DNA from 2 places in the Dyella sp. BiH032 genome. Region 2 is predicted to be linked to the other one. Evidence: predicted binding sites of a transcription regulator. Region 2 holds the regulator's gene; the other holds the start of a gene.
The links. The regulator FliA, encoded in region 2, starts transcription of late flagellar genes. The targets are predictions, from matches to a motif close to TAAAGTTTNNCNNNCNNNGGCCGATAA.
Positions count from the first base shown of each region.

Region 1 (15,708 bases), 2.0 Mb from region 2:
GCCTTCGGTGGGGGAGTACGGGCCTTCCAGCGGGGCGATCTGGCAGCAGGTGTTGCCGGCGCTTTATGGGTATGGGGCGTGTGTGGTGGTGTTGGTGGTGGCGCTTGGGGTGCGGGCGCTGGTGTGGGGGCGCGGGGGCGCTCGCTGAGCGCTTCGTGTTTACCGCTGGTGGGTGCTTGCCATTGTTACTTCGCTGGCTCCAGTGGATGCTGGGGGGCGCCTCGGCCTCTTATTTGGCCGTCATTCTGGCGTAGCCGGAATCTAGGGGCGACATGGCTCGGTTGTCGCGTGTGTCGCCAGTCTTGTCTCGCCCCTTGCGGGGCGAGGGTTTCGCTCTCCTGCCGGAGAGCGAGTTACTTTTTCTCTGCTTGCCCAGAGAAAAAGTAAGGCGGTCTCTAACATCAAGTGCACCACCCCCACGACACGGTGATGCATGGGACAGCATTACAGCCATCTGAGCGCCGAAGAACGGGGCGCGATCATGGTGGGCAAGGCACGCGGCGAGAGCGCTCGGCAGCTGGCACGGCTGCTAGGCCGTTCGGCTAGCACGATTTCCCGGGAATTGGCGCGTAATGGGCACCGCGAACCGGCGGAGCGTCCGCGCATGGGTCGTCCGACACTTGGCTATGACGCCCGCCGTGCCGGTGCGCGGGCTCGACGGCTCGCGCGCAAGGCACGCCGACGGCGCAAGCTACATCGTGATGGGGTCTTGTGGCCCCTGGTGCGCCAGCTGTTAGCGCGCCGCTGGTCACCGCAAGAAGTGAGCCGCACACTGCGCCGGCAGCATCCTGACGAGCCGGCCAAACACGTGTCCCATGAGACGATCTACACCGCGATTTATGCCATGCCGCGTGGCGAACTGCGGCGTGAGCTGGTGGCCTTGCTGCGCCAACACAAGTGCGCACGCCGTCCGCGTGGCCAAGGGGCGAACCGGCGCGGCCGCATGCAGGATCTGCCGAGTATTCATGACCGCCCGCCGGAGGCCAACGAGCGCCTGTTACCAGGCCATTGGGAAGGCGACTTCCTCAAGGGGGCGCGTAACCGATCGTCGGTGGGGGTGCTGGTGGATCGACGCACTTTGTTCCTGAAGCTGGTCAAGATGAAGGGGTGTTCGGCCCAGGAGGCGCTGGAGGGCTTCAGTCGCGCCTTCCAGGGCGTGCCGCCGGAGCTTCGCCAGACACTGACCTATGACCAGGGCAAGGAAATGGCGCTGTACAAGACCTTGTCCGAACGTACCGGCTTGAGCATTTATTTCGCCGATCCGCGCAGCCCCTGGCAGCGGGGCATCTGCGAAAACACCAACGGCCTGCTGCGGCAGTACCTCCCTAAAGGCACCGATCTGTCCGTGCATAGCCAGCGAGCGCTGGATGCCATCGCTCAGGAGATGAACCTTCGGCCCCGAGCCACCTTGGGCTACCACTGTCCGGCGGAGATGTTCATGCGTGCCATGGGGCACGATGACCTCGCTCAGGCCATCGATGATGCACTTCTAGATTGACACCGCCTAACCAAAAAGAGAGGGCCCCCTGCGCGGCGCCCTCCGCAGCCTATGCTGCTCCGGGTGCGTTGAGGGCTGGCCGGGCTTTTCGACAGGGCATCCATGCCCTGATCGAAAAGGCGGGGACGTCCTGTCCCCGCCCGCCTTCGGCGGCCTGATCGTCCAGCCCTCACCGCCGCGAAGGGAACCCGGCAGATCAAGAGCATCACGGATGCGTCGCTTCGCTCGCTCTTGTTTTTGCTTTTGCTTGCCGCGGTACCGCACTTCTCCTTCTCCCCTCCGGGGAGAAGGCGGGATGAGGGGCGGGTGCTTGCGGGAACGCTTCTAAAGCGCCACCCATCACTTCACTCCCACTTGTTCAAATGCGGCCCGAACTGCTCACGCTGCTTCTTCACTACGCAGAAGCGATGTCCGCTCGGTGCCAGCATCACCCACCACCGTCCGCGCACGCATTCGAGGCGTTTGGCGCCGAGTTGTTCCAGGCGTGAAGCTTCGGCTTCGATGTCGTCGGTCTCGATGTCCAGGTGCACGCGGCTTTCATGCTCCACCCGCTGCAACAGGATGATCGGCTCGTCGGCCAGCGTGGCCAGTTCGGCGTACTTGCCGTCGCCTTCCGAGTCGTAGGTGACCACGGGCTTGCCCAGGGCTTTGCTCCAGAAATCGGTGGCCTGCTTGAGATCGACGGATTGGCAGTCAATGACCAGGGTGCTGAGGCGGCTGTGGTGCATGGCGTGTTCTCCGCTGGGAAAAGGCACATTCGCGTGATGCCTATCACACTCTAAGCGACGCCATGTGGAGCTTTCCTCAAGCTTGCAGGGCCGTGGTCGATAGCTCCTCGTCGACTCACGAGTAGGGGAGCTCATGATTCGCTACACCATCAAGCTGCGCATGGGCGCCAGGCTGGGGTTGCTGCTGCTGTTTCTCATCGCGATAGGGTTGGTCGGCATCTACGGCATCGAGCAGGCCAACCAAGGCGCGGAGCGCCTGTACCGGGAGGACGTGCGGGAGCTGGCGACGCTAGGCCGCCTGCGGGCCGGGCTGGAGTCGAGCGAGGAACGATGGCTTGCGGTCGCTACAGGCGCGCCGATCCAGGATCGCAGGGCAGAGGAAGCGCCGGCGGCCTCATCCTTCGTTCCACTCGCGGCCCCGCTCGAAGCGCTCGAAGAGCGACTGACTGCGGTCCAGGCCAAGGGGGACCGTGCCGCGAAGGCCGATCTTGCGGCTCAGGCGCTGCCTTTGCTGCACACCTATGGCGAAGCCGTGCGCGACGCCTGGACTCAACGCCTCGAGCTGGCCGACGCGCACCATGCGCAAGTCCTCGCGCAAGGGCGCGAGATACGCAATGCGGCGCTCGGCGTGGTGCTGTTCGGTTTGCTGTTGGCAGTGATCAGCGACGGCGTATTCGTGCGCACGATGACGGCGCGCATCCGCGCGGCCCTGGAGCTGGCGCGTACCGTGGCGAGCGGCCGCCTCGACAATCGCATCCCCACGCTCTACAGCGACGAGATCGGCGAGTTGCGCACGGCCTTCCGTGAGATGGACGAGCATTTGTCCAACGTCATCCGCCGCGTGCGCGGCAGCGCCGAAGCAGTCAATGCCGCGTCCCGTGAGCTGGCCTCAGGCAATGGCGTACTCGCATCGGCCATGCAGGACCAGGTCGCTTCGCTAGGCCAGACCGCGGCGAGCATGGAGCAGATGGCCCAGCACGTGCGCCGCACCGCCGACAGCGCCGGCGAGGCCGACCGGCTCGCCGCGTCCGCGCGCGAACAGGCCGAGCGCGGCGGCGAATCGATCGAACGCATGATGCATGCGATCGCCGCGATCGACGCGTCAAGCCACCGCATCGCCGACATCAGCGGCGAAATCGACGGCATCGCTTTCCAGACCAATCTGCTCGCGCTCAACGCCGCCGTGGAAGCCGCGCGCGCCGGCGAGCAGGGCCGAGGTTTCGCGGTAGTGGCCGGCGAGGTGCGGGCGCTGGCCCAACGCAGCGCCGCCGCTGCGCGCGAGGTCAAGCGGCTGATCGGCGAAAGCCAGTCCACCGTGGCCGAAGGTGCGGGGCTGGTGCAACAGTCCAGCGACGATTTCCAGCGCATCGCGCGAAGCGTGCGCAAGCTCAGCGATGTGATGGCCGAGATCGCCGCGGCCAGCGAACACCAGGCCGCGGACATCGGCCAGGTGAGCACCACCGTGACGCGGATGGACGACCACACCCGTCGTCATCACGATCAGGTTCAAGGCGTGCGACGAGCCAGTCAGGCACTGCTCGATCAGGCACGCATGCTGGCCGGCGAAGTGGAGTACTTCCGCTTCGCGGACGGCACCCCGCGGGCCGAGGCCTGAGCCTTCCACTTCCACCAAGCAAGGATCCCCGCGCATGGACAAGCACTACGACCTGCTGCTGGTCGCCTATTCCTTCGTGATCGCCTCGCTTACCGGCTACTGCGGCATCGAGATGACCTCGCGCGTGCGCCGCGCGGTGGAACACAAGGGCGTGTGGATCATCGCGGCGGCGCTGGCCTTCGGCACGGGCGTATGGGGTATGCACTTCATGGGCATGGTCGCGTTGATGCTGCCGGTGCCGATCACGTTCGACGGCTGGGTCACGCTCGGCTCGTGGCTGGTCGCCGTGCTGGTCAGCGGCATCGGTTTCTACGTCATCCGCGATGGCGTGCGCATCGGCTCCTGGCTGTTGGCGTCGGCTCTGATGGCAGCGGGCGTATGCCTGATGCACTACGGCGGCATGTATGCCATGCGCATGGGCGACGGCCTCACCTATCGGCCGTTGCTGTTCTGGATCTCCGTCGGCATCGCGTTCGGCGCGAGCGCGGCCGCCTTGCTGATCATGACCTGGTTGCGCGACAGCGAGCGCTGGACGGGCATCCTGGCCAGGCTGGGAGCGGCGCTGGTGATGGGCCTGGCGGTAACCGGCATGCATTACACCGGCATGGCTGCAGCCATGTTCTCGCCCGGTGCGTTCTGTTCGCCGGCCAATGGCCTGAGCGAAGCCTGGACGATCCTGGGGTTGGTCATCGCGGCCACTGCGGTGGTGAGCTTGTCGCAGTGGTCGGCGTTGTTGCGTTGAGCGCAACGCAGGTGCCCAAAAAGAAAGGCGCCTCGCGGCGCCTTTCTTTGCAACCTGGATTGCCGATCAGTTCGGCTGCGCCAGATCGTCGAGCAGCGCCTTGAGGAAGCGTGCAGCTTCGCCGCCGGTGGCGGCGCGGTGGTCGAAGGTGAGGCTGATCGGCATGCGGCGATGCACTTCGATGCCGCCCATCACTGCCACCACGTCGTGGCACAGCTTGCCGGCGCCGATGATGGCGACGGTCGGAGGCACCACCACCGGCGTGGCGTAGCGGCCGGCGAACATGCCGAAGTTGGACAGGCTGATGGTGTAGCCGCTCAGTTCCGACGCCGGGATGGAGCGATCCTCCACCTGCGAGCGCAGGCGCTTGATGGCTGCGCGCACGCCGGCGCCATCGAGCACGTCGGCATTGCGCAGCGCGGGCACGAACAGGCCATCCTCGGTGTCCACGGCGATGCCGATGTCCACGTGCGGGTGCAGCGTGCGGGTCAGGTTCTTGCCGTCGAACCAGGCGTTGAGCGCCGGCACCGCTTTGCAGGCGGCAACGAGGGCGCGGATCAGGCGGGCGGTGATGTCCTGCTTGCCGATCCAGGCGTGCAGGTCGGCGTCGTCCACGAGCGTGGTCGGTACCACGTTGGCGTGGGCTTCGGCCATCACGCGCGCCATGTTCCGGCGCACGCCCTTGAGCTGCTCCGGCTGGCCGCTGGCCTGCACGCTCGGCGGCGCGGTACGAACGGCCTTGCCCGACAGCGACACGGCCGTGCGCGACGGGGCGGGGCCCGGCTCCGGCAGTTCCGGCGCCAGGTGGCGGCCGGCGGAGGCCGGCACTGCGCGCGCCGCTGCGGCGCCGAGCGGGGCGGAACCGTTGGCGGCGGCGTTTTTCACGTCCTGCATGGTGACCACGCCGTCGGCGCCGGTCGGGCGCACGCGGGCCAGGTCCACCTTCAGCTTCTTGGCGAGCGCACGCACGGCCGGCACGGCTTTCACGCCGCCGGCGCTGCTGACCTGCTCGACGTGCACCTGGTTGCCGCTGATCATCGCGCCAACCACGGTGCCTTCGTCTTCGCGGTCGGCCGACTTGCCGGCCTGGGCCACTTCGCCGCCTTCGTCGGACGCGACGACCTTGTTGCTGTCGTCGGGCGCGGGGCTGCCCACGCTCTTCTTCGGACCATGGTGGTGGCCGGTGGCTTCGGCCTCGGCGCGCTGCTTGGCGTTCGGATCGGGCTCGAAGTCCGCGAGCGCAGCGCCAGTCTCGATGATGTCGCCGGGTGCGCCGTAGAGCTTCTTCACGGTGCCGGTGTAGGGCGACGGCACGTCGACCACCGCCTTGGCGGTTTCCATCGAGCACAGCGGTGCGTCGAGCTTGATGTAGTCGCCTTCCTTCACGTGCCACTCGACGATGGTCGCGTCGGGCAGGCCTTCGCCGAGGTCGGGCAGGTGGAATGTCTTGATGTCGGCCATGGGTGTGAGGTCCGGAATGCTTGAAAGGGTGTGGTGTATGGGAATTGGGACTGGGGAATCGAGAATAGTGAAAGCGGCGGCCCGCAAGCATGCAGCGGCCTGCTTTTTCTATTCCCTATTCTCCATTCCCTATATTCCCCGGCAGGCGAGCGTCAGCTCGCCGCCAGCGTGCGCTTGGCCGCCTCGACCACGCGCTCGGTGCTCGGCAGGTACTTCATCTCGAGACGGAACAGCGGAATGTGCGTGTCGAAGCCGGTAACGCGCTCGACGGGCGCCAGCAGGTCGTACATGCATTCCTCGGCCAGGCGCGCGGCGATCTCGGCACCGAAGCCCGCGGTCTTGGGGGCCTCGTGCACGATCACGCAGCGGCCGGTCTTCTGCACCGATTCGGCGATGGTGTCGAAATCCAGCGGGGTCAGCGTGGCCACGTCGATCACTTCCGCGCTGATGCCTTCGGCGGCCAGCGCGTCGGCGGCTTCCAGCGCCTCCTTCACCTGGGCGCCCCAGGTGACGATGGTGACGTCGGTGCCGTCGCGCAGCACGAAGCACACGTCCAGCGGCAGCGCCTCGCCGTCGTCCGGCACCTCTTCCTTGTACTGGCGGTAGATGCGCTTGGGTTCGAAGAACATCACCGGATCCGGATCGCGGATCGCCGCCAGCAGCAGGCCGTACGCACGCGCCGGCGAGGAGGGCATCACCACGCGCAGGCCCGGGATGTTGGTGAACAGATGTTCGTTGGCTTCCGAGTGGTGCTCCGGCGCGCGGATGCCGCCGCCCCACGGAGCGCGCCACACGGCCGGCACGGTGATGCGGCCACGGGTACGGTTGCGCAGGCGCGCGGCGTGGCAGGCGATCTGCTCCATCATCGGATAGATGAAGCCTTCGAACTGCGCCTCGGCCACCGGCTTCATGCCCTGCGCGGCCATGCCGACGGTGACGCCGGCGATGGTGGTTTCGTCCAGCGGGGTGTCCAGCACGCGCAGCTCGCCGAACTTCTCCTGCAGGCCCTGGGTGGCGCGGAACACGCCGCCGTTGACGCCGACGTCCTCGCCCAGCACCACGACGCTCGGGTCGTGGGCCATCTCATACGCAAGCGCCTGGGTGACGGCTTCGATAAGGGTGATCTGTGCCATGGCTTAGTGGGCCTTCTTGTCGAGCGAAAGGGCGAGGTCGCGCTGCTTGGCGAGGTCCGCGGGGACTTCCGCGAACGTGTAGTCGAACATCGCGGTGACGGGCTGGGTCTTGGTCTCGAGGTAGGCATTCACCTCGTTGTCCATCCACTCGTCGCACTCTGCCTTCCAGGCTTCTTCCTTCGCGTCGTCCCATACGCCCTTGCCAACCAGCCAGGCGCGCAGGCGCTTCATCGGCTCCTTCGCCCAGGCGTCCTTCACTTCCTGCTCGCCGCGGTAGCGGCGGGCGTCGTCGGCGGTGGTGTGGTCGGACAGGCGATAGGTGACCAGTTCCAGCACGCTGCCGCCCTGGCCGTTGCGGGCGCGCTCGAGCGCGTCCTCCATCGCCTTGCGCACGGCGATGATGTCGTTGCCGTCCACCTGGATGGAGAACAGGCCGGCGGCGATGCCCTTTTGCGCCAGCGTCGGCGCGCCGGACTGGATCTTGCGCGGTACCGAGATCGCCCACTGGTTGTTGACGATCACCGCCACCAGCGGCAGGTTCTGCGCGCCGGCGATGTTGATGGCGCCGTAGAAGTCGCCCTTGGACGAACCGCCGTCGCCGATCGTGCACACGGCCACGCGCTTCTCGTTGCGGATCTTGAACGCCAGCGCGGAGCCGGCGGCATGCAGGCACTGCGTGGCGATCGGCACCGACCACGCGAAATCGTGGCGCGCCGGTTCCTTCTGGTAGTCGTTGCCGCGCTCGTCGCCGCCCCAGTACATGTACACCTCGCGCGGCTGCACGCCGCGGTACAGCTGCGCGCCGTACTCGCGATAGCTGGGTGCGAACACGTCTTCCGGTTTCATCGCGCTGCCGATGCCCACGTGCGCGGCCTCGTGGCCCAGGCAGCTGGCATAGGTGCCCAGTTTGCCGGTGCGCTGCAGGGCCACCGACTTCGCGTCGAACACGCGGGTGGACATCATCAGCTTGTACAGCTCGACCATGTGGTCGAGGTCTTTGGCGAAGGCGGGCAGGTCGTCACGGACCTGTTTGCCTTCGGCATCGAGATACTGCAGGTATTCGATTTCGAACTTGGCGGCGATGGACACGACTCGCTCCGGGAGTGAGTTAAGGCGAAAGCGGATGAGGGAGTGGAGCCGGCGGCGACCCATCCAGTGGGGTCAAGCACGCGCGTAGGGCCCTGACAAGACGGCAATTGAAGCAGGGCGGCATGTTGCGCCGCAAGGCACGGTGCAGCATGCGCAAGGGTTAGGGGGCTTGCGTTAAAGGCAGGTAATATGGCTGCTTTTCCCGCCTTCGGAATGCCATGACCGACAATCGGCGCGACCTGGAAGCCGGCATCGAGGTCGACCTGCACGGCCGCCTCACCTACGGGGGCTACCTGCGGCTGGATGTCTTACTCTCTGCCCAGCAGCCGTTGAGCCAGCCGCCGCACCACGACGAAATGCTGTTCATCGTGCAGCACCAGGTCGCGGAGCTGTGGATGAAGCTGATCATTCACGAGTTGAAGGCGGCGATCGATCATCTGAGAAGGGATGACATCGATCCGTGCCTGAAAATTCTCGCCCGGGTCAAACAGGTGCAGCGCCAGCTGTTCGAGCAGTGGGGCGTGCTGGAAACCCTCACGCCCTCCGAATACCTGGGATTCCGCGACATTCTGGGGCCTTCCTCGGGCTTTCAGTCGCTGCAGTACCGGCAGATCGAGTTCCTGCTGGGCAACAAGAACGAGCAGATGCTCAGCGTGTTCGCTCACGATCCCGCGGCCCAGGCGGCGCTGCGCGAGGTACTGGAAGCGCCGGGTCTGTACGACGAATTCCTCGCCTATCTGGCCCGCCGCGGGCACGCCGTGCCGCCCGAGCTGCTGGCGCGCGACTGGACCCAGCCGCATCACCGCCACGAGGGGCTGCTGCCGGTGTTCAAGCGCATCTATGAGAACCGCGGCGAATTCTGGACCGAGTACCACCTGTGCGAGCAGCTGGTGGACGTCGAAGGCCAGTTCCAGCTGTGGCGCTTCCGCCACATGAAGACAGTCGAGCGGATCATCGGCCATCGGCGCGGCACCGGCGGCTCGTCGGGCGTGGCCTTCCTGAAAAAGGCGCTGGAGCTGGAGTTCTTTCCGGAATTGTTGGATGTGCGCACGGTGCTGGGCACCTGACCCGCCCAACGCCCTGGTTTAACGAAGGCTGGGCGGCGCAAATAAGCGGACATGCCGCTTTTTTCGCGCCCGGGGCCTTCGGCCGCCGCGGCAGCGCCGATTCGTAGGATATTGCGCCGCATTTGACGCGCGCCGTATTGCCCGGTTACATGTCGACCGTTTTGAGCCGCGATCCGCACGCGACGTGCCGATCAGCACCCACCCAGCACGACAAGGGGAACGCATGACCGACACCACCACGACCGCTACTCCTGGGCCCTCGGCGCCCGCGGTACCGGATTACCCGCAGACGCTGGGCCATCCGCGTCCCTTGTGGATGCTGTTCATGACGGAGTTCTGGGAGCGCTTTGCCTTCTACGGCATGCGCTGGGCGCTCACGCTGTACATCGTGGCAGAGTTCTTCGGCGGCAGTCCCACTGGCCAGGCCTTCGCCAGCCGCACCTACGGCGCCTATCTGGCGCTGGTCTATGCCGCGGCAGTCTTCGGCGGCTACGTGGCGGACAAGGTCATCGGCTACCAGCGCTCGATCCTAGTCGGCGCGGTGGTGATGTCGGCCGGCCTGTTCATGATCATGCTGCCGAACGAGCAGATCTTCCTGCTGGGCCTGTCCACGGTGATCGTGGGCAATGGCCTGTTCAAGCCGAACATTTCTTCGATGGTGGGCCAGCTCTACGGCGTGGGCGACCCGCGCCGCGACCGCGGCTTCACCTTGTTCTACATGGGCATCAATGCCGGCGCGCTGGCCTCGCCGCTGCTCACCGGCTGGCTGGCCAGCTATTTCACCGACACCCCGATGCAGCAGAACTACAAGCTGGTGTTCCTGGCCTCGGGCATCGGCATGCTGCTGAGCCTGCTGTGGTTCTGGTTCGGCCGGCGCCAGCTCAAGGGCGTGGGTCGCCCGCTGCCGGACCAGGCCAATCGCATGCGCGTGGTCTACGTGCTGATCGGCTGCCTGGTGGCGATTCCGCTGGTGTACCTGGTGATGGCCAAGGCCGGCGCGGTGGTGCTGCAGTGGCTGCTGAGCATCCTGTTCGTGGGCCTGTGCGTGCTGCTGATGGTCGACGGTATCCGCGAGGGCAAGGTGCAGCGCGATCGCGTGATCGCGATGCTGGTGATCTTCGTGTTCAACGTGCTGTTCTGGATGTTCTACGAACAGGCCGGCAGCTCGTTCAACTTCCTGGCCGAGAACATCGTGGACCGCAAGATGTTCGGCGGCTGGGAGTTCCCGGTCGGCTGGTTCCAGTCCGTCGCGCCGCTCGCCCTCGTTCTGCTGGCGCCCGTGATGTCGATGGTGTGGGGCTGGCTGGACAAGCGGCAGCTGGAGCCATCGATTCCGCGCAAGTTCGGTTTCGGCCTGCTGGGCAATGCGCTGGCCTTCGTGGTGCTGATGTACGCCCTGTCGAGCCTGGTCGACAGCGCCGGCCTGATTCCGTTCTGGCCGCTGGTGCTGGTGTACGTGCTGCAGACCGTGGGCGAGCTGTGCCTGTCGCCGATCGGCCTGTCGATGGTGACCAAGCTGGCGCCCAGCCGCCTGGTGGGCCTGGCCATGGGTGGCTGGTTCCTGTCGACCGGCATCGGCAACAACCTGTCCGGCATCTTCGCCAGCCACGTCAGCGGCGAAACCGGCATGACGGTCGCCTCTGCGCTGAGCGGCTTCACCTTCAGCTTCTGGCTGCTGGCCGGCGCGGCGGTGCTGCTGCTGCTGGTGGCTCCGCTAATCAACCGCCTGATGCACGGCGTGAAATAAGCGCCAGGCCAGGTAGAACCGAAGAGGCGGCGCGAGCCGCCTCTTTCGTTTTCAGGCCGCGGTGGCCTGTTCCTCGGACGCCGTGCTGCGCGGGGGCACGGGCGGGCCCATCAGCTTGTCCAGGATGCGCACGAGCCAGACGCGTTCCTCGGCGTCCAGCTTGTCCAGCACTTCGCGTTCGCGAGCGCGTGCCATGGGCGCCACCACGTCGTGGACCTGCCAGCCGGTCTCGCTCAGGCTGAGCACCGACCGGCGCTTGTCGCCCTCGTGGGTGCCGCGGTTCACCCGGCCGGCCTCCACCAGCCGGGCCAAGGCGCGGCTCACCGCCACCTTGTCCATCGCGGTGCGTTCGGCCACTTCCCTGGCGGACAGGCCCTCGAACCGCGCCAGCACCGCCATCACGCGCCATTCGGTCACGCTCAGGTCAAAGCGTGCCTGGTAGTCGTTGGCGATCGCCTGGCTGACCGTATTGGACAGGATCGAAAGGCGGTAGGGCAGGAAGCTTTCCAGCTCCAGCGGGGCGTGGTCGGGCCGGGGGGGGTGTCGGGGGTTGGCGGGCACTGCTGCACCACTCCTTGCAAATGGTTTCATGTGTAACTATAACGCTGGGATGATGCCGCCGGTCGCAGGCTAGGCGACGGCGGGACACGCTTTATCACCAGGCTTCACACCCCCAGGCGTTGACCCAGGAGATCCCCATGAGCGCGCAGCCCAATCTTGGCATGCAGGTGACCACTTTCGAGAACCCGATGGGTATCGACGGTTTCGAATTCGTCGAGTTCGCGGCCCCGGCCGGTCGCGGCGCCGAGCTGCACGACCTGTTCGGCCGCATGGGCTTCACCGCGGTGCTCAGGCACAAGACCCGCCCGATCACGGTGTACCGCCAGGGTGGGGTGAACTTCCTGGTCAACGAGGACCCGGATTCCTTCGCTGCCGACTTCGCGGCCCAGCATGGTCCCTGCGCCGCCGGCTTCGCCATCCGTTTCAAGCAGCCGGCAGCCGAGGTCTACGGCAAGGTGCTCGCCAACGGCGGTGAGGCCGTGGGCGTGAAGGAAGCGACCAAGGCGGTGAACGCGCCGGTGGTGAAGGGCATCGGCGATTGCATGCTGTATCTGGTCGACCGCTATGGCGACAAGGGCAGCATCTACGATGGCGACTTCGTGCCGGTTCCCGGCGCCGACCTCAACCCCAAGGGTTTCGGCCTCACCTTCATCGACCACCTCACGCACAACCTCTACTTCGGCAACATGCAGAAGTGGTCCGACTACTACGAGCGCCTGTTCAACTTCCGCGAGATCCGCTACTTCGACATCAAGGGCGCCAAGACCGGCCTGGTATCCAAGGCCATGACCGCGCCGGACGGCATCGTGCGCATCCCGCTCAACGAATCGAGCGATCCGAAGTCGCAGATCAACGAGTACCTCGACGCCTATCACGGCGAAGGCATCCAGCACATCGCCTGCTTCACCGACAACATCTACGACACGGTGGAGGCGATGCGCGCCAAAGGTGTGCAGTTCCTCGACACGCCGGACACCTACTTCGATGTGATCGACCTGCGCATCCCCAACCACGGCGAGGACGTCCCGCGCCTGGCGAAGAACAAGATCCTGATCGACGCCGACCCAGAGACCAAGCAGCGCAAGCTGCTGCAGATCTTCACCGAGAACAATATCGGACCGATCTTTTTCGAGATCATCCAGCGCAAGGGCAACGAGGGCTTCGGCGAAGGCAACTTCCAGGCGCTGTTCGAGTCGATCGAACGCGACCAGATGCGTCGCGGCGTGCTGTAAGCCGGAGCGGCGTGCCATGGGCCCAAGGCGCCGGCGCCTTGGGCGACCCCTACTCATCCTGGCCCTCTCCCGATGGGAGGGGGAGGAACCGCCAAGAGTGAAGCGCGATGGAAACCCAAGGCTATCAATCCGGCTTCGGCAATGAGTTCGCCAGCGAAGCCGTCCCCGGCGTGCTTCCCTCAGGGCAGAACTCGCCGCAGCGGGTGGCGCACGGGCTGTATGCCGAGCAGCTCTCCGGCACGGCCTTCACCGCGCCGCGGCACAGCAACCGGCGCAGCTGGCTGTACCGCATCCGGCCGGCGGCAGTGCACCAGCCGTTCGAGCCGCGCGCACATGCGCATTTCCACAACCGCTTCGACGAGGCGCCCGCCACGCCGAACCAGCTGCGCTGGGACCCCTGGCCGATGCCGGCGGCGCCGGCGGACTTCGTCGAGGGGCTGGTCACTCTCGCGGGCAATGGCGGCCCGGCCGAGCAGGGCGGGTGCGGCATACATATATATGCGGCGAACCGCTCCATGCAGGGCCGCTTCTTCTACGACGCCGATGGCGAGCTGCTGATCGTCCCCCAGCAGGGGCGCCTGCGCCTGTGCACCGAGCTGGGCGTGCTCGAGGTGAGTCCGCTGGAGATCGCGGTGATTCCCCGGGGCGTGCGCTTCCGCGTGGAACTGCCCGATGGCGAGGCCCGCGGCTACGTGTGCGAAAACTTCGGCGCGCTTTTGCGCCTGCCGGACCTGGGCCCGATCGGTGCCAACTCGATGGCGCTGCCGCGGGATTTCCTCACGCCGCATGCCTCCTATGAGGAGATCGAGGGCGACTTCGAACTGATCGCCAAGTTCCAGGGCTCTCTGTGGACGGCGAAGATCGGCCACTCGCCGCTCGACGTGGTGGCCTGGCATGGCAACTATGCGCCGTACAAGTACGACCTCGCCAAGTACAACACCGTCGGTTCGATCAGCGTCGACCATCCGGACCCGTCGATCTTCACCGTGCTCACCTCGCCCAGCGATACGCCGGGCACGGCCAACATCGACTTCGTGATCTTCCCGCCGCGCTGGCTGGTGGCCGAGCACACCTTCCGCCCGCCGTACTTCCACCGCAACGTGGCCAGCGAGTTCATGGGGCTGATCGAAGGCGCCTACGATGCGAAGGAAGGCGGCTTCGTGCCCGGCGGCGCCAGCCTGCACAACTGCATGAGCGGGCATGGCCCCGATGCAGCGAGCTTTGAGAAAGCGACGAACGCGGTATTGGATAAGCCCGATCACCTGACCGGCACCATGGCCTTCATGTTCGAAACGCGTAAGGTGATCCGTCCGACCCGCCAGGCGCTGGAGGCGCCGCAGTTGCAGCGCGGTTACTACGAGTGCTGGCAAGGTATACGGAAACACTTCCACAAGGACTGACGCCATGACGCTGCATCGCCCCCTGCTCAGTGTTTTCCTGGCCGCCGGACTGGCGGCCTGCGGCGGCAACGAGCCCGCCGCTCCGGTCGCCCAGGCTCCCGCCGCATCCACGGCTGCGGCTCCCGCCATTCCCGCTGCGCCGGCGCCCGCGGCCCCGACGGAGCAGGCGACGTTCGCGGGATTCGGCGACATGCGTTTCGGCATGGACGAGGCGGCGTTCCGGCAGGCCTGGGGCGGCGAACTGAAGACGCAGCCGCCGGCGAAGGGTTCTACCTGCGCATATTTCTATCCGACATGGTCGAAGACGCCGCCGGACCTCGGCTTCATGTTCGAGCAGGGCAAGTTCGTCCGCTACGACGTCGCCACCGCAAAGCAGGCGGCGCCGGGCGGCGGCAAGGTGGGCATGGACAAGAGCGAGCTCGTTCGCCTCTATGGCGACAAGGGCGAGACATTCCCGGACAAGTACGATCCCGCTGCGAGCACCTTCCGCGTGCGCGGTGAGGAAGGAGCGGCCGCCGTCTTCGCGATCGGCACCGACGGCAAGGTAAGCAAATGGCGCGTGGGCGTGCCCCCGCAGGTCGATTACGTCGAAGGCTGCCAATGAATCGCAGCACACGGAGCGCAGAATGAAGCTTGGCAGTCTTAAGGAAGGCGGCCGCGACGGCACGCTGGTGGTGGTCAACCGCGAATTGAGCTGGGCCGCGAAGGCCACCGGCATCGCGCCGACCCTGCAGGCCGCGCTGGACGACTGGTCCAATGCCGCGCCGCGTCTCAATGCTCTTTATGACCAGCTCAACGCCGGCCAGGCCGCAGGCGCTTTCCCGCTGGACATGGATGCACTGGCCGCACCGCTGCCGCGCGCGTACGAGTTTGTCGATGGCAGTGCCTACCTGCCGCACGTCGAGCGCGTGCGCCGGGCGCGCGGCGCCGAGGTGCCGGAGTCGTTCTATGTCGATCCGCTGATGTATCAGGCCACCAGCGCCGGTTTCCTCGCGCCGCGCGATCCGGTGGTGGTGCCGAGCGAGGATTACGGCATCGATCTCGAAGCCGAAGTGATCGTGATCACGGACGATGTGCCGATGGCCGTCACCTCGGAGCAGGCCGCGGCCCACATTCAGCTCATCGGGCTGATCAACGACGTCTCCCTGCGCGGGCTGATCCCCGCCGAGCTGGCGAAGGGCTTCGGCTTCCTGCAGTCCAAGCCGCGCTCGGCGCTGTCGCCGGTCTTCGTTACGCCCGACGAACTCGGTGACGTGTGGCGGGACGACAAGCTGCATCTGCCGATGCGGACATGGATCAACGGCGTGTGGTTCGGCGAAGCCGAATGCGGCGTCGACATGCAATTCAACTTCGCGCAGCTCGTCGCGCATGCGGCGAAGACGCGTCCGCTCACCGCCGGCACCATCGTCGGCTCCGGCACCATCGCCAACGAGGA
Region 1 is NZ_CP134867.1:4,472,851-4,488,558, reverse strand. Features, by position in the region: gene RKE25_RS19720 (hypothetical protein) at 1-148, shown strand, start outside; gene RKE25_RS19715 (IS30 family transposase) at 434-1,498, shown strand; gene RKE25_RS19710 (VOC family protein) at 1,843-2,226, opposite strand; gene RKE25_RS19705 (methyl-accepting chemotaxis protein) at 2,360-3,841, shown strand; gene RKE25_RS19700 (MHYT domain-containing protein) at 3,876-4,583, shown strand; gene RKE25_RS19695 (dihydrolipoamide acetyltransferase family protein) at 4,650-6,044, opposite strand; gene RKE25_RS19690 (alpha-ketoacid dehydrogenase subunit beta) at 6,197-7,177, opposite strand; gene pdhA (pyruvate dehydrogenase (acetyl-transferring) E1 component subunit alpha) at 7,181-8,266, opposite strand; gene RKE25_RS19680 (tryptophan 2,3-dioxygenase family protein) at 8,485-9,333, shown strand; gene RKE25_RS19675 (oligopeptide:H+ symporter) at 9,557-11,080, shown strand; gene RKE25_RS19670 (MarR family winged helix-turn-helix transcriptional regulator) at 11,132-11,641, opposite strand; gene hppD (4-hydroxyphenylpyruvate dioxygenase) at 11,779-12,873, shown strand; gene hmgA (homogentisate 1,2-dioxygenase) at 12,981-14,273, shown strand; gene RKE25_RS19655 (lectin) at 14,278-14,877, shown strand; gene RKE25_RS19650 (fumarylacetoacetate hydrolase family protein) at 14,900-15,708, shown strand, end outside.
Region 1: RKE25_RS19705 (methyl-accepting chemotaxis protein) is a predicted target of FliA. The motif match lies at 2,303-2,329, and genes of this name have one in related genera.

Region 2 (15,708 bases):
CGCAGCTGCACCGTCTCGACGATGGAGGCCAGCGGCACGATGTAATGCTCGCCGCCCACCACGGCGGTGAGGCCGTCGATGATCGCCAGCGTCAGCGGCAGGGTGATGGTGAACACCGAACCCTTGCCCGCCACGCTGCGGATGCCGATGCTGCCGCCCAGGTCCACCACGTTGCGGCGGACCACGTCCATGCCCACGCCGCGACCGGACAGGTCGGTAGTCACCGCGGCGGTGGAGAAGCCGGGCTGGAAAATCAGGTCCGCCACCGCGTCATCCGTCAGGCCATCGCCGCTGGCGATGAGGCCGCGCTGCAAGGCCTTGGCGACGATCGCCTCGCGGTTCAAGCCCGCGCCGTCGTCGCTGATCTCCACCACGATGGAACCGTTGCGATGCGAAGCCTCCAGGCGCAGCGTGCCGACGTCGCCCTTGCCGGCCGCGCGGCGGCGGTCGGGAGTTTCCAGGCCGTGGTCGATCGCGTTGCGCACCAGGTGCACCAGCGGGTCGCCGATCTTCTCCAGCACCGTCTTGTCCAGCTCGGTCTGTTCGCCAACCAATTCCAGCTTCACCTGCTTGCCCAGCTTCTGGCCCAGGTCGCGGACCATGCGCGGGAAGCGGTTGAACACCGAGGCGATGGGCAGCATGCGGATGCCCATCACGCTCTCTTGCAGCAAGCGGGTGTGGCGCGCCAGTTGCGCCAGGCCCTGCTGCAGCATTTCCAGGCGCGAGGCGTCGAAGTCCTCGCGGAAGGTGTCGAGCATGGACTGGGTGATCACCAGCTCGCCCACCAGGTCGATCAGGCTGTCGATCTTGTCGATCGCCACGCGCACGGAGCCGGACTCGGCCGAGGCCGCCTCGCGCGGCACCGCCTTCGGCGCGGAGGACTGCGCGGCGACCGGCTCGGCCGCCGCCACAGGCACGTGCGCGTTGTGTACTTCGGCGCCGGGCAGCGGCTCGATCGACAGGTCGCATTCGTCTTCCACCCAGTCGAACACGCCCTTCACCGCCGCGCGGGCGACGTCGCCGCGCAGCTCCAGGCGCCAGCCCAGGTGGCATTCGGAAGGATCCAGCGCCTCGAAGCCGGGCAGCCGGTCCAGCTCGGCCTCGGCCTTCAGCTCGCCCAGCTCCGCCAGTTCGCGCAGCAGGCGCAGCGGATCGTTGCCGCCGGCGAGCATGCCCTTGTGCGGACGGAAAGAAATCGCCCAGCCGGTCGAGGCGTCGTCGGCCCGGCGCGCCGGTGCCGCGGCAGGTGCCAGGCTGCGGCCGACGGCGGCGGCCAGTTCGTGCCGCAGCGCCTCGCTCGCCGCGTCGGCCAGCGGCTGGCCGGACTGCGCGCGGGCGAACATGCCACGCAGGCAGTCCACCGAGCGCAGCAGGAGTTCCACGATGCCCGCGTCGATCGCGCGGCGGCCGTCACGCAGCTCGTCGAGCAGCGACTCGGCCTCGTGGGTGAAGGCCGCCATGTCGGGAAAACCGAACGTGGCGGCGCCGCCCTTGATCGAATGGGCCGCACGGAAGATGCCGTGGACCAGTTCCTTGTCGCCGCCGCCGTCCAGCGCCAGCAGCGCCGTCTCCATGGCGTCGAGTCCTTCGTGGCTCTCGTCGAAGAAGGTCTGATGAAACTGCGCCAGGCTCACCGTGCTCATAGGAAGGGCCTCAGCCGAGCACGCGCTTGACCGTGGCCAGCAGCTGCTCCGGATCGAACGGCTTCACCAGCCAGCCGGTGGCGCCGGCCGCCTTGCCTTCCATCTTGCGGTCCGTGTGCGATTCGGTGGTCAGCATCAGGATCGGCACGCCCTTGTATTCCGGCAGCGCGCGCAGCTCCTTGACCATGCTGATGCCGTCCATCACCGGCATGTTCACGTCCGCGAGCACCAGGTCGAAACGCGACCCCTTGGCCGCGTCCACCGCCAGCTGGCCGTTCTCCGCCTCGCTCACATCGTGGCCCGCGCCGCGCAGCGTGAAAGCCACCATGCCGCGCATCGAAGCCGAATCGTCTACCGCCAGGATCTTTGCCATCGTCTACCTCGTCAGGCCGGCGTCGCTGCCGGCAGTTCCAGTGTCTGTACCAGTCCCAGGCGCGCCGCGCCGTCGTGCAGCGCCGCGCTCGCGCCGGCCCAGGCGACCGCTACGCCGCGCGCCGCCGCCTCGCGGCGGAACACCGCCAGCAGTTGCAGCGCGGCGGTGTCGACGCGTTCCACCGCGCCGCCGTCGAGCGTCGCGGCCGGCGCGGTCAGCGCGGCGCGCAGCGCGTCCTTCACGGCCGGGAGATCCGCGATGCGGCAATCCGCCGGCAGCGTCACGCGACCGTCCGCCTTGTCCGTCTTCGCCTTGCCCATGCCCGATGTCCCGCCTGTGCCGTTGGGTGTCAGGGCGGTTATCGGCGGGGACGCGGGCGGCTTTAGGCTCGCGGGCCGCTTTTTTCGCGCGGCCGGCGCGGCGTCCGGCACGGAATCTGCAGCCCTGCGGGAAGTCCTTCGCCGTCCGGTGGCGGGCGTCGGAAAACCGGCGCTCAAGTTCCTGCGCCGACGGCCGAAGACATAGCCAAGTGATGGCCATCGGCGTCGACGGTGAACGCCAGAGCCAAGGAGCCCGCGTGATCATCCAGCCAACCAGTCTCGCCGCGCTGACCTGGGCCGGCGCCGCCTCCGGCGCCAGCGCGGAGAGCTGGCGCGTGGGCGCGGTCCTTGCCGCGCGCACGCTGGGCTACAACGAGCAGAGCAAGCTGGTGCTGCAGATCGGTGCGCTCACCGTCGAAGCCGAGCCACCGGGCACGCAGTTGCCTTCGCAGTTCCAGGTGCGCGTGCTCAGCCTGGGCGCCGAGCCGAAGCTGGAGATCCTCGGCGGCGCGCCGCTCGAACAGACGGTCAGCCGCGCGCTGCGCGAGCGCCTGCCCCAGCAGAACGGCTACGCGCCATTGCTGGCCACGCTGGGCGCGCTGGCCCAGCGTCCGCTGCTGCGCCAGCTGCCGCCGAACCTGCGCGCGGCCCTGGCACTGCTGGAACACAGCATCCGCACGCCGGTGGAGATCTCCAACGGCGCCGGCCTGAAAGAAGCGGTGAAGCGCAGCGGCCTGTTCCTCGAGGCTCAGCTGGCGCAGCCGCAGACCGACCTGGGCCTGCTCGGCGAGGACGACTGGAAAGCCGCCCTGCTGCGCCTGGCCGCCACGCTCGACCGCGGCGGCCCGCCGCCGCCCGGCAGCGACGTGGAAACCGCGCCGCCGCTGGCCCAGCGCGGCCTGCTCGCGCAGCCGCGCGTGCCGATGCCCGAATCGGCGCAGCCCGGCGAAGTGGACAGCCTGCTGGTACGCCTGCACGGCGACGTGCACGCGGCGCTGGCGCGCCTGGAAGTGGCCCAGCTCGAAGCGCAGGCCAGCGGCGCATGGATGATCGAGATCCCGCTCCAGGGCGAAGGCGGCCAGGACATCCTGCAACTGCAGATGACGCCGCACGAGGACGATCCCGAACAACCCACCGCATGGGTGCTGGGCTTCGCCCTCGACCTGCCGCGGCTCGGCCCCGTGCAGGGCGAGCTGCAGCTGCGCGGGTTGCGCCTGTCGGTGCGGCTGTGGGCGCAGCACGCCGAGACCGTCGACAAACTCGAACGCGGCTTCACCGAACTCAGCCAGCAGCTCACCGCCAGCGGTCTGCTGCTGGACCAGCTCACCTGCCAGAGCGGCTTGCCGCAGCCGCCGAACCTGCGCAGCGCCGTGCTGCTGAAGGCCACCGCATGACCCAGGCCCTGCCCCCGCCCCATCGCAAGGTCAGCCTGCGCCTGGCGCCGGGCGGCGGCGCGTCGCCGCCCTCGATGCCGCCCGAAGCGCTCGACCAGCTGCTGGCCCGCGCACGCGCGCTCGGCATCCCGCTGCATCACGACGCACAGGTCGCCGCCCTGCTGGCGGCGCTGCGCATGCGTCCGGACGTTCCCGGCGAGTTGTACGCGGCAGCGGCCGCCGTGCTCAACAGCATCTATCGCGCGGCCGAATAACGCCGAGGCAACCGCCTCGCGCGCCGCGGAACGAATGGCTCAGGCCGCGTGCCCCAGTTCTTCCGGCAGACGGCACATCCGCCGCACATCGAGCAGCGCGACGAAGCCGCCTTTCCACGGCACCACGCCGTCGACGGGATCGTTCTCGCGGACGGTGCGCCCCGGCGGAGGCGGCAGCGGTTCGGCGGTGACGTCGAGCAGTTCGCTGACCGCATCGACGCGCAGGCCGACCAGGTGGCCCTGGTGCGACAGCACCACGATGCGCCGCTGTTCGCCGCTGCCCGATGCCGCCGCCACGCCGAGGCGCCGGCAGCCGTCCATCACCGGCACGATGCGGCCGCGCAGCTGGCGCACGCCGAGCAGGTCCTCGGCTGCGCCGGGGACAGGCGTGACGTCGCCGTCGCGGATCACTTCGCTCACCTGGGTGAGCGGCGCCGCGTAGGACTGGCCCGCCAGATGGAAGATCAGCCAGCCCCGTTCGACGGGCGGCGCGGCGGCGTGGTCCTGGTTCATGCGGCCATCTCTGCTATGCGTGAATTCATTCGTGTGCCCTCAGCCGGCGCCGCTCGCGGTCACCACGACCGGGACGTCGGGCAGCGCCTGTAACTTCGCGGCGACGGGCAAGGCACCGGGCGGCGTAGCCGGCGTCGCGGCGGGTGTCGCCGGTTCGCGGGAGGCCGGCGCGCTCGCGGCGGCGCTTTCGGCCGCCTGGCCGGAACGGTCCGCATCGCTGTAGAAGCGCGCGGGCGCCTGCTGGTCGCTCAGCACCACGACGAGCACGCGGCGGTTGCGGTTGCGGCCTTCCTCGCTGACGTTGTCGGCAGCGGGGCGGTATTCGCCCCAGCCAATGATGCCCATGCGGTTCGGGTCGACGCCGTTCTCGGCGAACAGGCGCGCCACGCTTGCCGCGCGCGCCGCGGAGAGTTCCCAGTTGGACGGGAACACCGTGTTGCTGATCGGCTTGTCGTCGGTGTAGCCCTCGACGCGCAGCGGATTAGGGAACGGCGCGAGGATGCCCGCCACGCTGCGCAGCGTGGTGTCGGCCTCGGACGACAGCTTCGCCACGCCGCTGGGAAACAGGATGTCGGTGCGGATCTCGATCTCCAGCCAGCTCTGCGTGCGCCGCACTACCACCAGGCTGCGGTCGATCAGCGGCTGCAGCGCGTGCTGCACTTCGTCCTGGATGCGCTGCAGGTTCTGCTGCGCGGCGTCGCGGGTGGTCAACGAACCCTGCGTCATCTGCGGCGGCAGCGCCTGCGTCGGCAGCGGCACGGCCAGGTGCGGGCGCAGCGACGGCGGCGTGGTGGAGGACGAACGCTTGGCCGGCACCGGCGCGCTGGGCGTGGCGTTGTTGCTGTGCACCGGCTGGATCTGCTTGTTGTTGCCGTTGAAGGCTTCGATGATCGACTCGGACATCACGCGGTACTTGCCCTCGTTGACCACCGACACCGCGTACATCACCACGAAGAACGCCAGCAGCAGCGTCATCAGGTCGGCATAGGGAATGGCCCAGGCCTCATGATTGACGTGATCTTCGTGCTTGTGCCTTTTCATCCGAGGTAGCCCTGCAGGCGGCTCTCGATCTGGCGCGGGTTGTCGCCGCGCGCGATGGAAACCAGCCCCTCGATGATGATTTCGCGCATCTTGCCCTGCTTGTGGATCATGCCCTTCAGGCGCGCGGACATCGGCAGCATCAGCAGGTTGGCCAGCGCCACGCCGTAGATGGTGGCCACGAAAGCCGCGGCGATGCCGTGGCCGAGCTTGCTGGGGTCGGCGAGGTTCTGCATCACCGCCATCAGGCCCATCACGGCGCCGATGATGCCCATGGTCGGCGAGTAGATGCCGGCCTGCTCGAACACTTTCGCGCCGGCCAGGTCCGCGTGTTCGCGCGTGTCCTGCTCCACCTCGAGCACGCCGCGGATCTGCTCCGGTTCGCTGCCGTCCACCAGCAGCTGCAGGCCCTTGCGCACGAACGGGTCCTGCTCGGAATCGATCTGCGGCTCCAGGCCCAGCAGGCCCTGGCGGCGCGAGATCTCGCTCCAGCCGATGACGCGGCTGATCAGGTCGTTGGGCTGGTGCTGCGGCGGCTTGTAGATCATCGGCAGCATGCCGATCGCATGCTTGAGCACCTTGCCCTGGGTCTGCACCAGCAGTGCGGCGATGGTGCCGCAGAACACGATCACGAACGCGGCGGGGTTCCACAGCGCTTCGACGCTCGACCCTTTGAGGATGGTGCCGAGGATCACGACCACGAAGGCCAGGATCGTTCCGATGATGCTAACCAGGTCCATGTCAGGCGAACGCCTCTGAAGATGTGGAAGCCTTCGGCGACGCTCCCGACGCCGCCAGCCATGGGCCGCCCTCCCCGGCCAGTCCCGCCAGATCCAGCACGAGCGCCAGGCGCCCGTCGCCGGTGATGGTCGCGCCGGCCACGCCCGCCACGCCGGCGAACAGCGGGCCCAGCGGCTTGACCATCACGTCTTCGCGGCCGATCACCGCGTGCACCAGGCACCCCAGGCGCTGGTGGCCGATGTGCAGCACCACCACGTGGCGGCCGGCATCCTCCGCGGCGCCCGACCAGCCGGCCAGGTCGCCGAGCGGCAGCGCGCGGTCGCGATGCGACGCCACCAGGCAGCCGTCGAGCAGGCGGTCCTGCCCCGGCGACAGTTCGAATACTTCGTCCACGTTGCTCAGCGGCATCGCGAACAGCCGCGCGCCGACACGCACCATCAGCACGCGCACGATGGCCAAGGTCAGCGGCACCGTCAGTTCCAGCTCGCTGCCCTGACCGAGCTTCGAGCGCACCTGCAAGGTGCCGCCCAGTTCGGCGACGCGGGTCTTCACCACGTCCATGCCGACGCCGCGGCCGGAGATGTCGGAGACCTGCGCGGCGGTGCTGAAACCCGGTCGGAAGATCAGTTCCAGGCATTCCGTCTCGGACAGGCGCGCGGCCTGCGCCTGGTCGATCACGCCCTTCTCTACCGCCTTGCGGCGCAGGACGTCGGGATTCATGCCGCGGCCGTCGTCGGCCACCACGATCACGATGCGCTCGCCGCGCTGGCTCGCCGACAGGCGCACGCGTCCCTTGCGCGGCTTGCCGGCGCGCTCGCGCTCGTCCGGCATTTCCAGTCCGTGGTCGACCGCATTGCGCAGCAGATGAATCAACGGATCGGCGAGTGCTTCGACGAGGCTGCGATCCAGGTCGGTGTCTTCGCCCTCCAGCACCAGCTCGATCTCCTTGCCGAGTTGGCGCGCGAGGTCGCGCACGATGCGCGGGAAGCGCTGGAACAGCCGGCCCACCGGCTGCATGCGCATGCCGAGCACGGCGCCCTGCAATTCGTCCGCGACGCGGTCGAGTTCGCCGGCGGCCACGTTCAGCGGTTCGTCGCCGCTGCTGGCGGCGAGGCTCAGCAGCCGGTTGCGCACCAGCACCAGCTCGCCGGCGCGGTTCACCAGCGCGTCGAGGCGGCCGGTATCCACGCGCACGGTGGCTTCCGGCGGCGGCGCGGCCTTGGCCGGCGCCTTCGCGGGAGCGGGAGCAGCAGCCGACGCGGCCGACGCGGCACCGGGCGAGCCGCCCTTGCCGTGCAGGCTGTCGAGCAGCGCCTCGAATTCGGCGTCGTCGATGGTGTTGGAAACCTCGGCCTGCGCGGGCGTGCCGGGCGCCTTGCCCTTGCCGTGCAGGTCGTCGAGCAGGCGCTCGAACTCCGCGTCGTCGATCGAGCCAGACGATGTCGAATCCGACGGCGCCGGCGCGCCGGGCGCACCGCCCTTGCCGTAGAGGTTGTCGAGCAGCGCCTCGAACTCGCTGTCGTCGATGGTGCCGCCGCTTGCTTCCGCCACGGGCGGCGGAGCCGGCACCGGCGCGGGGGCCGGCGCAGGCGGGCGCGACGACGGTGGCTGCAGGCGTGCCAGCAGCACGGCGGGCGCCGCCGGCATCGGTTCCGACGACGCCAGCGCGGCCATCTGTGCATTGACCAGGTCCAGCGCTTCCAGCAACGCGTCCATCTGCGCGGCATCGAGCACCAGGTGGCCGGCGCGCGCTTCGTTGAGCAGGTCCTCCGCGTGATGGCACAGGTGCACCATCGGGTCGATGCCGAGAAAGCCCGCGCCGCCCTTCACGGTATGGAAGGCGCGGAACACGGCGTTGAGCAGATCGGCGTCGCGCGGCGACGCTTCGAGCGCGACCAGCTGCTCGCTCAGGCGCTGCACGAGCTCCCCGGCTTCGACCAGGAAGTCGTCGCGCAGCTCGGCGTCCAAGGTGGGATCCATGGGCTGCCCGTGCTCAGAAACCGAATTCGCTGAGCAGGCGGTCCGCCTCGTCCTGGCTCGACACCTTGGCGGCGGCCACCGGCGCTTCGCCGCCGGCCAGCGCGCCGGTCAGGCGCACCAGTTCCAGCAGCGAAGATTCCACGCTGCCGATGAAGGTGGCGACCTTCTTGATGCGCTGGCCCGACAGGTCCTGCCAGGACTGCGCCATCACCATGTCCGAAAGGCCCTCGCGGCACTGCGCGGCGAAGTCGCGCGCCTGCATGGCCAGTTCGGCCACGGGCTCTTCCGCGCCGCTGCCCAGCACGTCGCCGGCACGGCTTTCCAGCGCGGTGGCCTGCGGCCGCATGCGTTCGGCGAAGTCGATGCTGCGGTGGGCCGCCTTGGCGCTCATCTCCAGCACGTCGTGCAGGTTCTGGCGCGCGTCGGCGACGCTGTCCGGCACGCCTTCCTGCGCCAGCTCGCCGCCGAGGCGGCGCACCGCCTCGTGCAGGTCGCGGGCCAGCAGGCCCAGCGCGCGGAACAGATGCTGCTCGCGCTGGCGGACCATGGTGTCCAGCGCCAGCTCGAACGCTGCGCCGTCAGGACTGTTGAGCAGCTCCTGAACTTCCTGCGGCAGCGCCGCGCTCATGGGGGTGACCATCACTGCGCTCATGCGCTTGCTCCCTGGGCGGCAAGCCGCTCGAAGATCTTGTCCAGCTTTTCCTTCAGCGTGACCGCCGTGAAGGGCTTGACGATGTAACCGTTCACGCCGGCCTGGGCGGCGGCGATGATCTGGTCGCGATTGTTCTCGGCGGTGACCATCAGCACCGGCAGCGCCTTGAGCGCGGGCTCGGCGCGGATCGCGCGCAGCAGGTCGATGCCAGTCATGTTGGGCATGTTCCAGTCGGTGACGACCATGTCGAACGACTGCTGCTTGAGCATCGTCATGGCGTTCACGCCGTCGTCCGCCTCCTGGATGAGGCCGTTGCTGAAACCCAGCTCGACGAGCAGGTTGCGCACGATGCGCCGCATGGTGGAGAAGTCGTCCACCACGAGGATTTTCATGTTCTTGTCCAACGGAGGCTCCAGGGTCCTTGTGGGGGTGGGTTGGTCGAATGGGTCCGGGAAAATCGGCGGGAAACGGCGTCAGCGCTGGGCCTGGGCCGGCGCCTTCGCGCCGCCGTGCCGCCCGCCGCTGCCGGCGGCGCCCTCGGCACCGCGCCAGCCGGTCATCCGCGCGCGCAGCCGGATCAGCGCCTGCCCGTGGATCTGGCAGACGCGCGACTCCGTCACGCCGAGCACGGCGCCGATCTCCTTCAGATTCAGTTCCTGCTCGTAGTACAGCGACATCACCAACTGCTCCCGTTCGGGCAATCCGCCGATCGCCTCGACCAGGGCTTCGCGCATGCCTTCCTGCTCGAAGCGGTCCTGCGGGCTCAGGCCTTCCTGGTCGGCGACGTCGAGCGCGGCGCCCTCCTCGTCGTCCTCCGGCGCGGAGAGACTGAGCAGGCGCGCGCTGGCCGCGTCGGCCAGGATCTGGTGGTATTCCTGGGCGCTGATGCCGAGCCGGCGGATCACCTCCGCATCGCTCGCGTCCGCGCCCGTTTCGTTCTCGATCTGGCGTACCACCTCGGTCACTTCGCGCAACTTCCGGTGCACCGAGCGTGGCGTCCAGTCCGTCTTGCGCAGCTCGTCCAGCATCGCGCCGCGGATGCGGATGCCCGCATACGTCTCGAAGCTGGCCATGCGGTCCGTGGCGTAATTGCGCGCCGCTTCCAGCAGGCCGATCATCCCGGCCTGCACCAGGTCGTCCACGTCCACGCTCGGCGGGAGGCGGCCCATCAGGTGATAGGCGATGCGCCGCACCAGCGGAGCGTGCCTGCGCACCATCTCCTCCGTGCTCTCGCGTTGCAGTTGCAGATATTCGGAAGCCACGCTCATCTCACCATCCCCCATGGGCCGGGTCGGGCGCCGTCGCGGCCCGGCCGCCGAAAAAGGCGATGCGGTCGCGACCCGTCCTCTGGGGTTCACCCCATGTATCGACCACACCCGCCATTTGCTTGAATCCCCGCGCGGCCCGGCTGGCCGGCCACAGGTCCACCACCGCGCTCTGGCGGCGGATCGCCTGGCGCAGGTGCTCGTCGTAGGGAATGGCCCCCATGAAATCCAGGGCCACGTCCAGGAAGCGGTCGCACACGCGCGCGAGCTTGTCGTAGAGCTGCCGCGCCTCGCCGGCGTGGCGCACCATGTTGGCCACCACGTGGAAGCGCCGCACGCGGAAGTCGCGGCTGAGCACCTTGGTCAGCGCGTAGGCGTCGGTGAGCGAGGCCGGTTCGTCGCAGACCACCAGCACCACGTCGTCAGCCGCGGCGGCGAACATCACCACGTTGTCGGAGACGCCCGCGGCGGTGTCGACCACCAGGAATTCCGGCGGATCGGGCAGCTCGTCGAAGGCGCGGATCACCGCGGCGTGCTCGCGCGTATCCAGCTGGGCCAGGCGCCGCGCGCCGGAGCCGGCCGGGATCACCTTCAGCCCGTGCGGCGCCGGCAGCATCAGTTCGCTCAGCGTGCAGCTGCCGTCCAGCAGATGGCCGATGTGGCGCGCCGGCTGCAGGCCCAGCAGCACGTCGAGGTTGGCCATGCCCATGTCGGCATCCAGCAGCGCGACCTCGCGGCCGGCCATCGCCAGCGACATGCCGAGGTTCACCGCCACGGTGGACTTGCCGACGCCGCCTTTGCCGCCGGCCACCGCGATCGCGCGGCAGCGGCGGGGCACCGGCGCCGATGCGCCCTGCGGTACGGCGCCCGTCTCGCGAGCGTCGCCGCCGCCCATCGGATGGAAGGCCGAGAAGAGATTTTTCAGGCCCCAGGCCTGGTTGATCGCCAGCGTCGTCATCATGCGTTCGCCACGGCAAGGCCGAAACGCTCGGCCATGTCGCCCTCGTCGATGGCCGGGGCCTGGCCTTTGAGCGCCTGCGCGGCGCGGCAGACCAGCACGCGCGCGTCGGCGGCGGTGAGGTCCTCGGGCACGCGCTGGCCGTCGGCGGTGTAGTCCAGCGGCAGGCGGTGGCGGATCAGCGCCGACAGCGCGCCGCCGAGACTCGGAGCCTCGTCCAGCTTGGTGAGGATGCAGGCCTGCGGCTGCTGCGGCAGGAAGGCGCGCACCATCGTGTCCAGCGCCTGCGCCTGCGCGTTGGCGGCCAGCACCAGGCAGGTGCGCACGTCGCCGGCCGCGCGCAACAGCTCCATCTGCTGCTGCAGGCGCGGATCGCTGCCGGCCACGCCGGCGGTATCCACCAACACGACGCGGCGGCCGCGCAACACGTCGAGCACTTCGCGCAGGCTTTCGGCGTCGTGCGCCGGGAAGACGCGCGTGCCGAGCAGGCGGCCGTAGTGTTCGAGCTGTGCGGCGGCACCGATGCGGTAATGGTCCGTGCTCACCAGCGCCACCTGCGCAGCGCCGTGGCGCAGCACGGCGCGCGCGGCGAGCTTGGCGATGGTGGTGGTCTTGCCCACGCCGGTGGGGCCCACCAGGGCCATCACGCCGCCGCTGGCGGCGATGTCATAACCGGTGATGCGCAGGTTGCGGCTCAGCACGCCCAGCGGCAGGTAGCGCGCCTGGTCGGCGCTGAGCTGGTCGGGCAGTTCGTCGGCAAGCTGGCGGGCGATGTCCGCGTCGATGCCAAGCCGCGCCATGTCGCGCAGCACGCGGCCGCGCAGCGGATGGCGGCGCTGCAGGTCGTTCCACGCCAGCGAGGCCATCTGCGCTTCCAGCAGTTCGCGCAGGCTGCCCAGTTCGGCACGCATGCGCGCGGTGTCGAGCGCGGCCTGTTCCATCATCGGGTGCAGCGGCGGCGCCTCGACCGGCGCGGCAACCGCGGGAGCGGCTACGGGCGCGGGCGCTGCGGCGGCGACCGGTGCGGCCTTCAGGAGGGGTGTCACCGGCTTGGCGGCTGGCTCCTCCGCCGGCGCGCGCCGCGACCGCACCGGCAGCAGCGGCGGCGGTGCCGGTGTGTCGATCAGCTTTGCGCGGACCTGTTCCGGCAGCGGCTCGCCGGTGCGTGCGGCTTCGCGCACCAGCGACTCGTCGTAATCGACCGCCGCAATGATCTCCACGCCCTCGTCGAGGCGGCGCGTGGAAAGAATCACCGCATCCGGCCCCTGCTCCTCGCGCACTTCGCGCATGGCCTGGCGCATGTCCGCGGCTACGAATCGCTTGATCTTCATCGTTCCGTTCAACCCCTGTCCCGGCGCGCCGGATTACCGGCCCAGCGCCTGCACCAAACGCACCCGACGGTTGTCGGGAACCTCGTTGTAGGCCAGTACGTGCAGGTTCTGTGCCACGTGACGCGTGAAGCGTGCGAGCCACGGACGAAGCTGCGGCGCGACCAGCAGCACGGCCGGTTCGCCGCTCATTTCCTGGCGACGCGCGGCGTCCGCAACACCGGTCTGCAAGCGGTCGGCGAGGCCCGGCTCCACCGCGGCGCCCGCTACGCCGCCGTTTCCGAGCGACGAGAGCAGGATCTGCTCCAGCTCCGGCGCCAGCGTGATGACGGGGATCTCGGTGCCGAGGCCAGCGATCTCCTGCACGATCTGCCGGCCCAGCGCGACGCGCACGGCGGCGGTGAGCGCGCCGGGATCCTGACTCTGGCCCGCGTGTTCCGCCAAGGATTCGACGATGGAACGCATGTTGCGGATCGGCACCCGCTCAGCCAGCAGGTTCTGCAGCACCTTCACCACCACGCCCAGCGACATGCGCTTGGGCACCAGGTCTTCCACCAGCTTCGGCGCGGCCGCGGCCAGGCGGTCCAGCAGCTGCTGCACGTCCTGGTGGCTGAGCAGTTCGTGCGCGTGGCCCTGCAGGATGTGCGACAGATGCGTCGCCACCACGGTGGCCGGATCGACCACGGTGTAGCCCAGCGCCTGCGCGTTGTCGCGCTGCCCGGTCTCGATCCACACCGCTTCCAGGCCGAAGGCCGGGTCCTGCGTGGCGATGCCCTGCAGCGGGCCATGCACACGGCCTGGGTTGATCGCCAGCAGGCGCTCGTTGTGCACCTCGGCCTCGCCCATCGGCACGCCCATCAAGGTGATGCGGTAGGTGTTGGGCCCCAGGTCCAGGTTGTCGCGGATATGCACCGGCGGCACCAGGAAACCCAGCTCCTGCGACAGCTTGCGGCGCACCGACTTGATGCGTCCCATCAGCTCGCCGCCCTGGTTCTTGTCCACCAGCGGGATCAGCCGGTAACCGACTTCCAGGCCGACCGGATCGACGCCGGCGACGTCCTCCCAGCCCAGCTCCAGGCGTTCGGCGGGCGCGGCGGCGGGTGCGGCTTCGACGGCGGCTTCCTCGGCCAGCTTCGCGCGGGTCTCGCGCTCGCGCTTGAGCATCATCCAAGCCGCGCCGCCGCAGATCGCGCCCAGCAGCAGGAAGGCGATGTTCGGCATGCCGGGGATCAGGCCCATCACGCCCAGCACCACGCCAGCCACCGCCAGCGCGCGCGGCTGGCCGAATACCTGGCCAAGCACCTGCTTGCCCATGTCCTGCGCGCGCGACACGCGCGTCACGATCACCGCCGTGGCGATCGACAACATCAGCGCCGGCACCTGCGCCACCAGGCCGTCGCCAATGGTCAGCAAGGTGTAGGTCTTGGCTGCGTCGCCGGCGGACAGGCCGTGCTGCATCACGCCGACGAAGAAGCCGCCGACGATGTTGATCAGCAGGATCAGGATGCCCGCCGTGGCATCGCCGCGGACGAATTTGGAAGCGCCGTCCATCGAGCCGTAGAAATCCGCTTCCTCGCGCACTTCCTGGCGGCGTTCGCGCGCCTGTTCCTGCGTGAGCAGGCCGGCGTTGAGGTCGGCATCGATCGCCATCTGCTTGCCGGGCATCGCGTCCAGGGTGAAGCGCGCGGTCACTTCCGACACGCGCGTGGCGCCCTTGGTCACCACCACAAAGTTGATGATGGTGAGGATGGCGAACACCACCAGGCCCACCGCGAAGTTGCCGCCGATCACGAACTCACCGAAGGCCTCGATCACCTTGCCCGCGGCTCCCGGACCGTTGTGGCCGTGCAGCAGCACCACGCGGGTGGAGGCGATGTTCAGCGCCAGGCGCAGCAAGGTGGCCATCAGTACCACGGTGGGGAACGCGGCGAACTCCAGCGGCCGCATCACGTAGATCACCGCCAGCAGGATCACCAGCGACAGCGCGATGTTGAAGCTGAAGAGGATATCCAGCAGGAACGGCGGCAGCGGCAGCATGACCATCGCCAGCGCGGCCAGCATGACGATCGGCGCCCCCGCGCCGCGGCGGCTGATCTGCTTGAAAGTATCGAACGCGCTTGCGCTTGCGGCTGCCATGGAGCGGTGTCCTGGAATGAATCAGCGATAGGGGCCGAGCAGGTCCGGATCGACCTGCGGCGACGGAGGCGTGGGCGGGACTTCGCCCATGGCGACGGCCTGGCGCAGCTGGAACACGTAGGCCAGCACCTGCGCCACGGCGACGTACAGCGAAGCCGGGATTTCCCGTCCCAGTTCGGTGGTGGCATACAGCGCGCGCGCCAGCGGCGGCGCTTCCACCATGGGGATACGATGGCCGGCGGCGACCTGGCGGATCTGCATGGCGATCACGTCCACGCCCTTGGCCACCACGCGCGGGGCGCGCATGCGGCCGTCGTCGTATTTCAGCGCCACGGCGAAGTGGGTGGGGTTGGTCACCACCACGTCGGCCTTCGGCAGCTCCTGCATCATGCGGCGGCGCGCGAGCTGATGCTGCACCTGGCGGATGCGGCCCTTGAGCTCGGGGTTGCCGTCGCTTTCCTTGGCTTCGTCGCGCAGTTCCTGCTTGGTCATGCGCAGGCGGCGGCCATAGTCGTAGCGCTGGTAGGCCGCGTCGATGCCGCCGATCAGCGCGAGCATGGTGCCGAACAGCAAGGCCGCGCGGCCGAGCTGGGAAAGCGACAGCGCGATGCCGGCGAACACCGTGCCGCGGCCGCTGGCCTGCATGGCCTCCTGTCCGTGCCACAGGAACCAGGCGAGCGCCGCGCCGATGAAGACCAGCTTCAGCAGCGACTTGGCCAGTTCCACCAGGCCGCGCAGCGAGACCAGGCGCGCCAGGCCGGCGATGGGATCGAGCCGGTCGAACTTCGGCTGCAAGGCTTGCGCGCTGAAGCTCAAGCCACCGAGCAGTACGGGAGCGGCCAGCGTGGCGAGCAGCGTCGCCACCGCCACCGGCGTCAGCAGCGCCATCGCTTCCCGCAGCGCGGCGCCGAGCACGCGCCCATGGAGTTCGCCGGAGAACAGCGCCTCACGGCTGTAGCCGAACCCCAGCTCGTAGATACGCCGCGCATGCACGAACGCGCGCTCGCTGCCGCTCATCAGCGCGGCGATGCCGGCCAGCACCACCAGGGCGCCGGAGAGGTCGCGCGAGCGTGGGACGTCGCCCTTCTCGCGCGCTTCGCGCAGGCGTTTTTC
Region 2 is NZ_CP134867.1:1,484,751-1,500,458, reverse strand. Features, by position in the region: gene RKE25_RS06545 (chemotaxis protein CheA) at 1-1,643, opposite strand, end outside; gene RKE25_RS06540 (response regulator) at 1,654-2,016, opposite strand; gene RKE25_RS06535 (STAS domain-containing protein) at 2,028-2,336, opposite strand; gene RKE25_RS06530 (flagellar hook-length control protein FliK) at 2,594-3,730, shown strand; gene RKE25_RS06525 (flagellar biosynthesis protein) at 3,727-3,984, shown strand; gene RKE25_RS06520 (chemotaxis protein CheW) at 4,024-4,497, opposite strand; gene motD (flagellar motor protein MotD) at 4,537-5,538, opposite strand; gene RKE25_RS06510 (flagellar motor protein) at 5,535-6,275, opposite strand; gene RKE25_RS06505 (chemotaxis protein CheA) at 6,277-8,256, opposite strand; gene RKE25_RS06500 (protein phosphatase CheZ) at 8,270-8,908, opposite strand; gene cheY (chemotaxis response regulator CheY) at 8,905-9,312, opposite strand; gene RKE25_RS06490 (RNA polymerase sigma factor FliA) at 9,382-10,176, opposite strand; gene RKE25_RS06485 (MinD/ParA family protein) at 10,178-11,134, opposite strand; gene flhF (flagellar biosynthesis protein FlhF) at 11,131-12,462, opposite strand; gene flhA (flagellar biosynthesis protein FlhA) at 12,496-14,595, opposite strand; gene flhB (flagellar biosynthesis protein FlhB) at 14,617-15,708, opposite strand, start outside.